3 regions of the Leclercia sp. genome follow, and region 2 is predicted to be linked to each of the others. Evidence: riboswitches for the same ligand, from Rfam matches in the RefSeq annotation. Region 2 holds a riboswitch; each other region holds the start of a gene.
What was found. A riboswitch is a leader RNA that binds a small molecule or an ion and turns the genes downstream of it on or off. The one in region 2 is predicted to bind thiamine pyrophosphate.
Positions count from the first base shown of each region.

Region 1: it holds a riboswitch for thiamine pyrophosphate, as region 2 does, so the genes downstream of both, thiM (hydroxyethylthiazole kinase) here and thiC (phosphomethylpyrimidine synthase ThiC) in region 2, are expected to answer to the same signal.
Region 3: it holds a riboswitch for thiamine pyrophosphate, as region 2 does, so the genes downstream of both, thiB (thiamine ABC transporter substrate binding subunit) here and thiC (phosphomethylpyrimidine synthase ThiC) in region 2, are expected to answer to the same signal.

Region 1 covers NZ_DAIQCE010000001.1:270,023-274,173, reverse strand. Annotated here, with positions in the region: gene thiD (bifunctional hydroxymethylpyrimidine kinase/phosphomethylpyrimidine kinase) at 69-869, opposite strand; gene thiM (hydroxyethylthiazole kinase) at 866-1,636, opposite strand; TPP riboswitch at 1,672-1,768, opposite strand; gene V7Q49_RS01165 (hypothetical protein) at 2,220-2,396, shown strand; gene V7Q49_RS01160 (type III restriction endonuclease subunit R) at 2,751-4,151, shown strand, end outside.
Region 2 covers NZ_DAIQCE010000004.1:258,189-262,339, forward strand. Annotated here, with positions in the region: gene V7Q49_RS14050 (HesA/MoeB/ThiF family protein) at 1-17, opposite strand, end outside; gene thiE (thiamine phosphate synthase) at 10-645, opposite strand; gene thiC (phosphomethylpyrimidine synthase ThiC) at 645-2,540, opposite strand; TPP riboswitch at 2,617-2,725, opposite strand; gene rsd (sigma D regulator) at 2,779-3,276, opposite strand; gene nudC (NAD(+) diphosphatase) at 3,372-4,145, shown strand.
Region 3 covers NZ_DAIQCE010000003.1:95,113-99,263, reverse strand. Annotated here, with positions in the region: gene thiP (thiamine/thiamine pyrophosphate ABC transporter permease ThiP) at 1-561, opposite strand, end outside; gene thiB (thiamine ABC transporter substrate binding subunit) at 537-1,520, opposite strand; TPP riboswitch at 1,555-1,654, opposite strand; gene sgrR (HTH-type transcriptional regulator SgrR) at 1,691-3,346, opposite strand; gene sgrT (glucose uptake inhibitor SgrT) at 3,434-3,586, shown strand; gene V7Q49_RS11895 (sugar efflux transporter) at 3,690-4,151, shown strand, end outside.

The sequences.
Region 1 (4,151 bases), on a different contig from region 2:
TTTTATCCAGGCTCACAGGATTGCAAGCCCCCTAAGCCTGGTCTGCGGGTCGACAAATTGCCAGCCGTCTACCACCATGCATGAAAATGATGCACCGGCCCAATGCCCTGCCCGACCTCGAGGGTGTCGGCTTTTGCCAGCGCGCAGGAGAGCCAGGCTTTGGCCTCACAAATCGTATCCGCCCAGCTGGCGTGCCGCGGGCGCAGCGCCGCCAGCGCGGCCGAAAGGGTGCAGCCGGTGCCATGGGTATTTTTGGTGTTCACCCGCGGGGCGGTAAAACGCGTGGCCCCGTCGCGGGTGAACAGCCAGTCGGGGCTCTCGGGATCGTCCAGATGGCCGCCCTTCATCAGCACCGCCTCGCAGCCCATCGCCAGCAATGCATGGCCCTGCGCTTTCATCTCCTGCTCGCTGCGGGCATGAGGTGCATCCAGCAACGCCGCCGCTTCAGGTAAGTTGGGGGTGATCAGCGCCACCTGCGGCAGCAGCTTTTTACGCAGCGTGTCGACGGCGGCGGGCGATAGCAGCGGGTCGCCGCTTTTCGCCAGCATCACCGTATCCAGCACCACGTTTTTCACCTGATGACGCAGCAGCTGCTCCGCCACGGCCTCAACAATATCGGTTTCGGCCAGCATGCCGATCTTGGTGGTGTCGATGCGTACATCGCTGAACACCGACTCCAGCTGGGCCGCCACAAAATCAGGTTCGATGCGGTAGACCGACTGCACCCCGCGGGTGTTCTGCGCCACCAGGGCGGTGATCACCGAGCAGCCGTATGCGCCGAGCGCCGAGAAGGTTTTCAGGTCAGCCTGGATCCCGGCCCCGCCGCTTGGGTCGGTGCCGGCAATGGTAAGGGCGTTGATCCGTTTCATTGTTGCGCCCCCAGTTCCCACAAAGCATCAAGAAATGCGGGGGCAAAACTGCCCGGGCCACGACGTTCACTCGCGGCAAGCGTGCCGGCCCGCTTCATCCAGCCGCAGGCTGCGGCGATGTTATCCAGCCGATCCCCCGGCAGCGAGCAGCTGGCGGCCACCACCGCCGACAGCGCACAGCCGGTACCCACCACCCGGGTCATCAGCGGATCGCCGCCGGTGATGGTCTGGGTACGCAATCCGTCAGTAACGTAATCCACCTCTCCGGTCACCGCCACCACGGCATTGGTTTGTCGCGCCAGGGCCTGAGCTGCAGGCAGCGCGCTGGCCGCGGTGTCGGTGGTGTCCACGCCGCGTCCGCCTGCGCTCATCCCCGCCAGAGCGAGAATTTCAGAGGCATTGCCGCGAATGGCGGCCGGTTTGAGGCCGAGAATTTGCTGGCAAAAACGGGTCCGGTACGCCAGCGCGCCAACGGCCACCGGATCGAGGGTCCAGGGCTTGCCCGCCGCCACCGCGCTTTCAATCGCCCGGCGCATCGCCTGGGCGCGTGAGGAAGTCAGGGTGCCGACGTTAATCAGCAGCGCATCGGCAATAGCGGAGAACTGTTCGGCCTCTTCGGCTTCAATCACCATCGCCGGTGAAGCGCCGAGGGCCAGCAGTACGTTGGCGGTAAAGGTCTGCACCACGTCGTTGGTCATGCAGTGGGTCAGCGGAGAACGGGTTCGGAAGTGGTGTAAGGCGTGTAAATTGAGCAGGTCAGGCTGCATGGTATCGCTCCTGCCTTGCGCGAAGAAGCGATTGCCCGGAGGGCATCTGACTTCCCTACGCTGGCATTATCCAGATCAGGTGGTACGGGTATTTCTCAGCCTTCACAAGGAAGGGCACCCCGAGTCATGTTGATTACATTTCTTTATCAATTAATAGGTTACGCCAAGTCTCGTGCTGATACAAGATTGAACTTCTGAATATTACATTTTCACGCTGTACCTCACCTTGTACCCCATTTTGTACCCCACAGAAAAACAAAAGAACTTAATACCTTTTAAGTCTACTTCTAACCTACTTAATCTATTAAAATCTCCATATTCAATGTCAATCCAGATTCATATAAACCACCACAAGCAAAATGTGCGAGAAGGATTAACCGCAACTATCAATAAATGGAGTATTAAATCATATTTAAAAATGATGAAGCAGATACCGGTTCTTTTCATTTAAGTATTATCACGTAATTACTTTATATAAAAACAACTCTCTCATCAGTAATGAAATTGTATAAAATTCTGCGAAACGCAATCTAAAAATGACCTATATTTGCAGTGACAGGCAAATCATAAAATAGGTAATCAAATGAAAATGAAAAATCATTATGAAAATGAAATACTATCCAAATTAAAAGCATTAGAAGAAGAATATGAACTAATGGTTTCCACTAACAATTTTCCATTAGACACTTCAACTATTGCAGCAGAATGGGTTAAAAAAAGAACCTCAAAGAGAAATAAAAAAACAGATGGTGGAGAATAATATATGAAGATAAACGGAATACGTACCAATAGAAAGACGCTGAATAAATCAGTTCGTAAAAAAAGAATTGCATCAGGAATATCACTAACTTTTGATCAATATGAAAACATTCTATGTAGCGATATGACCTCAGCACGAATATGTAACATATTAAAAGTGCGATTACCCAAAGGATACATAGGGAAGCTAAGGAATAACAAACTCACGAAATACAAAAACTGGTATCAAAAAGTAAAACTTAAGCATTTACATAACACCCCAGTTAAACAAATAATCTAAACCAAAAAAAAACGAAAGGCCGATTCACTCACATGAATCGGCCTTTCTAAATTAATCAATATGGAGCATGTACAAATGATTAATCCTACATCTATCTTTACCAAATTTAAGTACGTATCTGCTGAATGTGGTTCAGGTAAAACTACCGCTATATGTAATATAATCAATAACAGCACTGAAAAATATATTGTAGTACAAAATACACAAGAACTTATTAAGCAGACAGCAAAGAAAATTAATAATTGTATGTATATTATTACTGATACAGTCTCAAGAGAGGAAAGTGTTATTAGTTCTGTCATTAACTTTCTTTCATCGGGATGCAAAAAAACACTAATCATAACGGATAAAACGTTTTTCAAAATACCTGTTGAACTTCTATCCGACAGAGTTGTTTACATAGATGATGTGACTAATTTCCACTCTTTCCAGAGCATCAATGATGGAAGTACTGAAATTAAAAAAATAATATACGAGGCATTCATTAAAGGTATACAGTCGTTAGATAATAATAATATGTATATTGCCGCAAAAAGAAACCCTGATGAACAGGGGGACATAATGAAAAATATAGTTAACAAAGAATTTTCCGTTTTAAATGATAACGATATTTTTATCCTGAATAATGAATACTTTACTAATCCTGAAAAAGTACAGCTTAATATCACGGCATGGAAAGATCTCAATAAGTACAAAGATGTATCAATTACCTTTCTTGGGGCTAATTTCGAAAACTCGTTGATCTATAAAGGAAATAAAGAATTATTTAAAAGTACTGAACTTGAAGGATTACTGAAACGCAAAACAGAACTTAAAGACAGATTAAAAGTTTATTACTTTTCAAAAAAATTCAAACTATCAAGAACATGGAAAACTAACAATCCTGATAAAGCACAAAAAATATACACTTATATTGATAAAAAGCTTGAGAAGAAGGAATTCTATTGGACAAAGAACAAAAGCGATTCTCAGAGTCTTAAAAATGGCAAAGAGATAAGCCCGGATGCCAGAGGATTGAACCAGTACCATCACCTTATGACGTGCGTCTGGTTGGCTTGTATGCGTCCCTCTGAAACAGAGGCTAAACAGTGTGAATTGTTCTTTGAGATTGACGGCGAGGCGATTCACCTTGCGAGGGAGTATGAAAGTTTACACCAGTTCGTACTACGAGGGATTTCGAGGAATTTTGAAAGTACTGAAACCCAGACCGTTTATGTTTTTGATGAATGGCAGGCCAGATCACTTACGGATAATATTGAGTACATAGATCTCGGTATTGATGACGACGAGCAAGGGCAGAGAGGCAGACCGCAAGGCTCCATGAACAAGGAAAAGCGTTTCACTCTTGATGATACCAAAGCAAAGCGTTTTCGCCGTTGGAAACGCAGCAATCCAGGGCTTGATTTAAAAGCGTTCAGGGCGTTTCTTGCCAGTTCTACCAACGCAAATCTGAGCACTGAAGAAAAAAAGGCCATG
Region 2 (4,151 bases):
AAGTCACGGTCATTCATCGCCCGCCCCCGCCAGCTGTAGCAGATGTGCCGTTGCCGCCTGCCAGTCAGCGGCCTGGGTGATGGCGCTCACCACCGCGATGCTGCCGACGCCGGTCGCCAGCACCGACGGGGCGCGTTCGAGGCTGATACCGCCGATGGCGACGGTAGGGTAATCCGCAAGGCGTTCGATATGCCGGGCCAGCTGTTCCAGCCCCTGAGGCGCGGAAGGCATCTGTTTGGTCTGGGTGGGAAATACGTGCCCGAGGGCGATATAGGACGGATGCGCCGCCAGCGCCACGTCGATCTCCATGTCGTCGTGGGTCGAGACGCCGAGGCGTAACCCGGCGGCACGAATGGCCGCAAGGTCGGTGGTCTCCAGGTCTTCCTGACCAAGATGCACACCGTAAGCCTGATGTTTAATCGCCAGCCGCCAGTAGTCATTGATGAACAGGCGGGCATCGTGGCGACGCCCCAGGGCAATGGCCGCCACGATATCGGCCTCGACCTCGTCATCCTGCTTATCTTTGATGCGTAGCTGGATCGTTTTTACGCCCGCGGCCAGCAAACGTTCGATCCAGGCCACGCTGTCGACGACCGGATAGAGTCCCAGACGAAAGGGCACCGGCGGGAAGTTGGGTTGATACATTACGCCTCCTCTTTTTTGAGGTAGATCTCGCCGCCTTTAGCGCGGAAGCTTTCCGACATGTCGGCCATCCCCACTTCGATGGTCTGCGCCGCGGCGTAGTCGCGCACCTCCTGGCTGATTTTCATCGAGCAGAATTTTGGTCCGCACATGGAGCAGAAGTGCGCCACTTTGCCGGATTCCTGCGGCAGGGTTTCGTCGTGATAGGCGCGGGCGGTGAAGGGGTCGAGTGCCAGATTGAACTGATCTTCCCAGCGGAATTCGAAGCGTGCTTTCGACATGGCGTTATCGCGGATCTGCGCGCCCGGGTGGCCCTTCGCCAGGTCGGCGGCATGGGCAGCAATCTTGTAGGTGATCAGCCCCTGCTTCACGTCTTCTTTGTTCGGCAGGCCGAGGTGCTCTTTCGGCGTGACGTAGCAGAGCATGGCGCAGCCAAACCAACCGATCATTGCCGCGCCAATCCCGGAGGTGAAGTGGTCATAGCCCGGCGCGATGTCGGTGGTTAGCGGCCCCAGGGTGTAGAACGGTGCTTCGTGGCAGTGCTCCAGCTCCTCGGTCATGTTGCGGCGGATCATCTGCATCGGCACGTGGCCCGGGCCTTCAATCATCACCTGGACGTCATACTCCCAGGCAATTTTGGTCAGCTCGCCCAGGGTGTGCAGCTCGGCAAACTGCGCTTCGTCGTTGGCGTCGCGGATGGAGCCCGGGCGCAGGCCATCGCCCAGCGACAGGGAGACGTCGTACGCGGCGCAGATTTCGCAGATCTCGCGGAAATGCTCATACAGGAAGTTCTCCTGATGATGGGACAGGCACCATTTCGCCATGATCGAGCCGCCACGGGAGACGATGCCGGTCAGGCGTTTCGCGGTCATCGGCACGTAGCGCAGCAGCACCCCGGCGTGGATGGTGAAGTAGTCGACCCCTTGCTCGGCCTGCTCCAGCAGCGTATCGCGGAACGCTTCCCAGGTGAGATCTTCCGCAATGCCGTTAACCTTCTCCAGCGCCTGATAGATGGGCACCGTACCAATCGGCACTGGGCTGTTACGCAGGATCCACTCGCGGGTTTCGTGAATATAGCGCCCGGTGGAGAGGTCCATCACCGTATCCGCGCCCCAGCGGGTGGACCAGACCAGTTTCTCTACCTCTTCTTCGATGGAGGAGGTGACGGCCGAGTTACCGATGTTGGCATTCACCTTCACCAGGAAATTACGGCCGATGATCATCGGCTCGGATTCCGGGTGGTTGATGTTGGCCGGGATAATGGCACGACCAGCGGCCACCTCGTCACGCACAAATTCCGGGGTAATGTTCTCCGGCAGGCGGGCGCCAAAGCCTTCGCCCGGATGCTGGTGGCGCAGCACTTCGCCACGAATGCGCTCGCGGCCCATGTTTTCGCGGATGGCGATAAACTCCATCTCCGGCGTCACGATCCCCTGGCGGGCGTAGTGCAGCTGGGTCACGCATTTACCCGCTCTGGCACGCTTCGGCGTCAGCAGACCGGTGAAGCGCAGCTCGTCCAGACCGTCGTCGGCCAGACGTTCCCGGGTATAGGCCGAGCTTTGTTCGTTCAGGGCTTCGCAGTCGTTACGGGCCGCAATCCACGGCTGGCGCAGCTTCGCCAGACCCTGCTGGACGTTAATCGCCACATCCGGATCGCCGTATGGCCCGGAGGTGTCGTAGACCGGCACCGCTTCGTTCTCTTCAAACTGCGGGTTGTTTTTGCTGCCGCCGATTAATGTCGGGCTGAGCTGGATCTCGCGCATCGGCACGCGAATATCATCCTGCGAACCGGTCAGATAGATGCGTTTCGAGTTGGGGAAAGCGGTGCCTTCCAGGGTGTCGATAAAGTGTTGGGCGTGCGCGCGCTGTTCGCGGCGGGTCATTTTTGTGGCAGACATAGCTCGTTCCAGTAAGTGCAGGAAGTGGCTTGTCAGACGACGGATGAAGCAAGAGAGGATCGCCCGTAGGCGATACAGTAAATTGACTCTTGTTCCCTTCGCAGGTCTTAACCTGATCAGGTTCCGCGGATCCCGAATTAACGGTCTCAGCCCGGCTTTCGCACTGGGCACTCCGACAAGAATAGGCTCCCCTACAGCGGGAGCAGTGAATGTAAACTACGCGTTAACGAGGAATAACTCAAGCCGGTCGGGCGACGTTATCTTCGTTGCTTGCCTTCAGATTGTGATCCAGCGCAAGGGCGATCAGGTTGTCTTCCAGCGTAAAGCGTTGCTCCAGCGCCTCGCCGATATCGGAAAGCGCCTGCTGAAATTCCAGGTAGTTATCCTGATCGATGGCGTTTTCGAGCGTCGAGTCGTAGTAATCCATGATTTGCTGGGTATTGGCTTCCAGCAGGGGATAGAGTTTGGTTGCCGCTAAATACGGGCTCTTACCTTCCATTTCACGGATAAAGCGTTCATAAATATTAAAATGACCGTTGGAAAGGTAATCGACCAGGCTCTGACAGAAATCGTCCAGCGCTTTTTCGTTCAGGCGCATATAAGACTCTTTGCCAGGCTTAATGCCAACGAGATTGTAATAGGCAACAAGCAGATGTTTCCGCACGTGCAGCCAGCGATCGACCAGTTTGTTACTTCCGCCAACGCGCTCTGTCAGGTTTTCTAGCTGGTTTAGCATGTTTGACTCCGCAAGGTTAAGATTAAAAGCTGCCCACCCAAAATGTAATAGTATTGTTACCAACATGCCTGTGAAGCAAAGGTAGTGCAATAGATATGGATCGTATAATTGAAAAATCGGATCGCGGCTGGTGGTTAGTCAGCCATGAACAAAAATTATGGTTGCCCGGTGGTGAATTACCCTATGGCGAAGCAAATAATTTCGATCTTGCGGGACAACCCGCACTAAATATCGGCGAGTGGAAGGGCGATTCTGTGTGGTTGATCCAGCAAAATCGCCGTCACGACATGGGATCGGTGCGCCAGGTGCTCGATCTCGATGTTGGCTTGTTCCAGCTGGCGGGCCGTGCTGTGCAGTTGGCCGAGTTTTATCGCTCGCATAAGTTCTGCGGCTACTGCGGCCACACCATGCACCCGAGCAAAACCGAGTGGGCGATGCTCTGCAGCCACTGTCGGGAACGCTATTATCCGCAAATCGCGCCGTGCATTATCGTCGCCATCCGCCGGGATGACGCCATCCTGCTGGCGCAACACACCCGTCATCGCAACGGAGTGCATACCGTACTGGCCGGGTTTGTCGAAGTGGGTGAAACCCTGGAGCAGGCCGTGGCGCGGGAAGTGATGGAGGAGAGCGGCATCAAGGTGAAGAACCTGCGTTATGTCACCTCCCAGCCGTGGCCGTTCCCACAGTCGCTGATGACCGCCTTTATGGCCGAGTACGACAGCGGCGAGATCGTTATCGATCAGAAAGAGCTGCTGTCCGCCGACTGGTATCGCTACGACGATTTACCACTGCTGCCACCGCCCGGCACCGTGGCGCGCCGCCTGATAGAAGATACCGTGGCAATGTGTCGGGCTGACGATGTGTGAGACATG
Region 3 (4,151 bases), on a different contig from region 2:
CACAAACCGGAAAAAGGACCCGCCGCGCATCCCGAGCTGGGCGGCGAGCTGGCGCTGCTCGCCGGGGATGTTCTCCAGCGCCTGCAGCAGCAGCCGCGTCGCCATCGGCATGTTGAAAAAGACGTGCGCCAGCAGAATGCCCTGCAGGCCATAAGGCGAGAAGCTCCACTCCAGCCCGAGGGCCTGGCAGAGGGCGGCAAGCCAGCCCTGACGCCCGTAGACGCTGAGAATGCCAAATATCGCCACCAGCACCGGCAGGATCAGGGTCATGGCGCACAGGCGCAGCAGCGCCTGCCGTCCGGGGAAACGACGCCGGTAGAGGGCGCGGGCAAGAAAAATGGCAGGCACGACGGAGAACAGGGCGGAAAGAAACGCCTGCCAGAAAGAGAAGCGGATGACGTGCCACAGATAGCTGTCGTGCAGCAGCCCCGCGATGTCGGTGGCCGGCGCGTTAAACCACAGCGCCAGAAATGCTCCCAGGGCGACGGCCACCATCAGGGTGGCGGCCATCAGCCCCGGGAGTAACCAGCCGGCGATCAGCGGCTGACGGCGCGTTGCCATTCACTGACCCAGGCGGCACGTTTCCCGGCCACTTCCTGCGGGGAGTATTCCAGCGCGGTTTGCGGTTTCACCAGAGTGTCGAAACCGGCAGGTAACGCCACGTTGGTGACCGGGTACATCCAGTTGCCGGTCGGGATAGCATTCTGGAACGACGGCGAGACTATAAATTTCAGGAACTTCTCGGCCAGTTCAGGCTGTTTGCTGGCCGCGGTGCGGGCAGCGACTTCGACCTGCAGGTAGTGACCTTCGGCAAAATCAGCGGCGGCATAGTTCTCTTTTTTCTCCGAAATAATGTGATACGCCGGAGAGGTGGTGTAGCTCAGCACCAGGTCACTTTCCCCTTTCAGGAACAGGCCGTAGGCCTCGCTCCAGCCTTTGGTAACGGTGACGGTTTTGGCGGCCAGCTTCTGCCAGGCTTCCGGGGTCTTATCGCCGTACACTTTTTGCATCCACAGCAGCAGACCCAGCCCCGGCGTGCTGGTGCGCGGATCTTCGTAGATCACGCGCCATTTCTGGTCGCTCTCAACCAGCTCTTTCAGGCTTTTCGGCGGGTTTTTCAGCTTATTTTTGTCATACACGAAGGCGAAGTAGCCGTAATCGAACGGCACAAAGGTCTCGTTCTTCCAGCCGCCAGGAACGTTAACCGCCTCGGTGGCCACGCCGCTTTTGGCGAACAGCCCGGTTTGCGTGGCCGCTTCCAGCAGGTTGTTGTCCAGACCCAGCACCACGTCGGCTTTGCTGTTCTTGCCTTCCATACGCAGGCGATTGAGCAGCGAGACGCCATCTTCCAGCGCCACGAATTTCAGCTCGCAGTTGCAGTCGGCTTCAAAGGCTTTTTTGACCGCCGGGCCTGGGCCCCAGTCGGCGGCGAAGGAGTCGTAGGTGTAGACCGTCAGGACAGGACTGGCGACGGCAGGCAGCGCAATCAGCGCCAGCAGGGGAAGAACAGTTTTGAACACTTTGCACCTCTGTATGTGAGAGTGGCAAAGGATTTTGAGCGACAGCCTCAAATCCCTTCGCCGGCGTTATCCGGATCAGGTTCGACGGGTATTTTCTCAGCACACGCTTGCGCGCAGCACCCCGTTGAGAACGGCGGTATTGTAATGATTTGGTGAATATTACGAAAGTATTATGGTTCCGGCGGCGCAAACCACGCCGATTTAAAGTCAAACCAGCCCAGGGTGTTCATGCGTAAGCCGCGCATACTGCGCTGTCCCTGGATCATCAGCCAGTGGTGGATCAGCGGGACAATCGCCTGCTGGGACAGCAGCTGCTGACACCAGACGGCAAGGTTCATCTCGCCCGCGCGCCACTGGGTGGCGTCCTGCTGCCAGTCGCGCGCGATGCAGTGTTGCAGGAGCGGGACTTCATACAGATGCGAGAACAGCGAGAAGTCGAGGGGCAGGGTGAAGTTGACACTGTTAAGCCAGATGTCGCTCACCGTCTCGCCGCGATGCCACTCCTCATAACTGACCTCCTGAATATTCAGCGTCACCTGCTCGGCGGCCAGCAGTTCACTCATCATTCTGGCGATCACCCGATGTTCAATATGCTCGCGATAGAAGGTCAGGGTGAGGCTCTCCAGCCCGGCCGGTTTGTCACCGCGCCCCGGGCGGGCATGGTGCCAGCGGGGCAGCAGGCCATACGCCGGGAACCAGTAGGATTGATACAACTCCTCGGCCTGATAGATCAGGTTGGCCGGGGAGAGGATCCGGCTTACCCACTGGCGCACCTCGGGGCTGGCTCCACGGTGAGAGCGGGCGTCGAACAACAGATAGTAGCAGCCCTCTTCAAGCCGGCTCTCCACCGCCTTTTCCCCCTCGGTGGGCCCTTCCAGCGTCAGGCCGACGCTCAGTTCTTCGTTGATATCCGGCAGGACCCAGACGTTCACCTCGTCAATCAGCGCCCGGTAGCCAAAGTAATCATCGAAGGCGCGGATCTTGAGCTGGTTATTGTTGTTGCGCGAGACGGCATAGGGCCCGGTGCCCACCGGCTGGCTGGTAAAGTTGTGCATCGTTTCCCACTCGCGCGGCAGGATCATCGAGGGTACATACCCCAGCAGCCAGGGCAGCCAGCGGTCGGGCTGTGAAAGCTGGATGTCCAGGGTCCAGGCGGTGGGGGACTGGATCCGGGTGATGTGTGAATAGAGGGGCAGCTCGCGGGCGCGCTGCAGCGTGGCAATCACGTCGGCCATTTCCAGCTCGCGTCCGTGATGGAAATGGATGCCGGGCCGCAGGAAAAAGCGCCAGTGCAGCGGGGAAAGTTGCTGCCAGTGGTGGGCAATGTCGGCTTCCAGTTCCCCGTTTTCCTCATTTATACGCGTCAGCCCGCTAAAGATCTGCCGCGCCATGTGGGTTTCGGAGCGCCGTAACGCGCTGCCCGGCAACAGGTTTTTCATCGGGCGATAATAGAGCACCCGCAGAATATGCCTGCCCTGACGGAAGCTGCGGCCCAGGTGGGAGACCAGCATCTGGCGCACCGCGGCCTTGTCGCCCACCAGCTGCACCAGCTGCTCGATGCGATCCTGCTCGAGCAGATCTTCCGCCCGCTGCTGCTGCAGCGCGAGGCCGGTGTACAGAAAGGTGAGACGGGAACGCTTGCCGCGTCCGGCCTCGGCCTCCCAGCTCAGCCAGCCCTGCTGCTGCATGGTGTTGAGCAGGGTGCGCATGTGGCGTCGCGAGCAGCTGAGCAGTTCGGCCAGCTCGCTGAGCGTGGTGTCCCGGGTCTGGCCATCACAGCATTGCCACAGGCGGATGAATTGTTGTTGCAGACGACCAGAGGGCATAAAAGGGGAACTCCTGACAAAAAATCAGCAATTTATTAATCCCTATATTAGGCCAATAATTCACTTCGTTGAAGCGAGGAGGTGAATATGAAGAGGTCTACCGCGAATCAGTTTTACCAACAGTACTTTTCAGCGACAAAGGGAGTGTCCTGGCTGGCCCGCCGGTGTGCAGAGCAGCGGCTGAAAATACTGGAAGATCTGATGCAGTGGGAGGTGACAACGTCGACCTCGGAACGCTGAATTGCTTCGATCATGTGTGACTGAGTATTGGTGCGAATCACCACGCCAGCAGGTATTATCTGCTGGCTTTTTTCGTTTTCACTTGCGCTAAAGGGAACAGGTAATGCTCTGGTTAATGACGATGGGACGCCGTCTCAACGGTGTGTATGCTGCCTTTATGGTGGTGGCGTTTATGATGGGCGTCGCCGGTGCGTTGCAGGCCCCGACCCTGAGCCTGTTCCTGAGCCGTGAGGTGGGTGCTCAGCCTTTCTGGGTGGGGATTTTTTACACCGTCAACGCCGTCGCCGGGATCCTGGTCAGCCTGTGGCTGGCGAAGCGATCGGACAGCCAGGGCGATCGCCGCAAGTTGATCCTCTTTTGCTGCGCGATGGCGATCGGCAACGCGCTGCTGTTTGCCTTTAACCGTCACTATCTGACCTTACTCACCTGCGGCGTGCTGCTGGCTTCACTGGCCAATACCGCCATGCCGCAGCTGTTTGCTCTCGCGCGGGAATATGCCGATAGCTCCGCGCGGGAAGTGGTGATGTTCAGCTCGGTGATGCGTGCTCAGCTTTCTCTGGCGTGG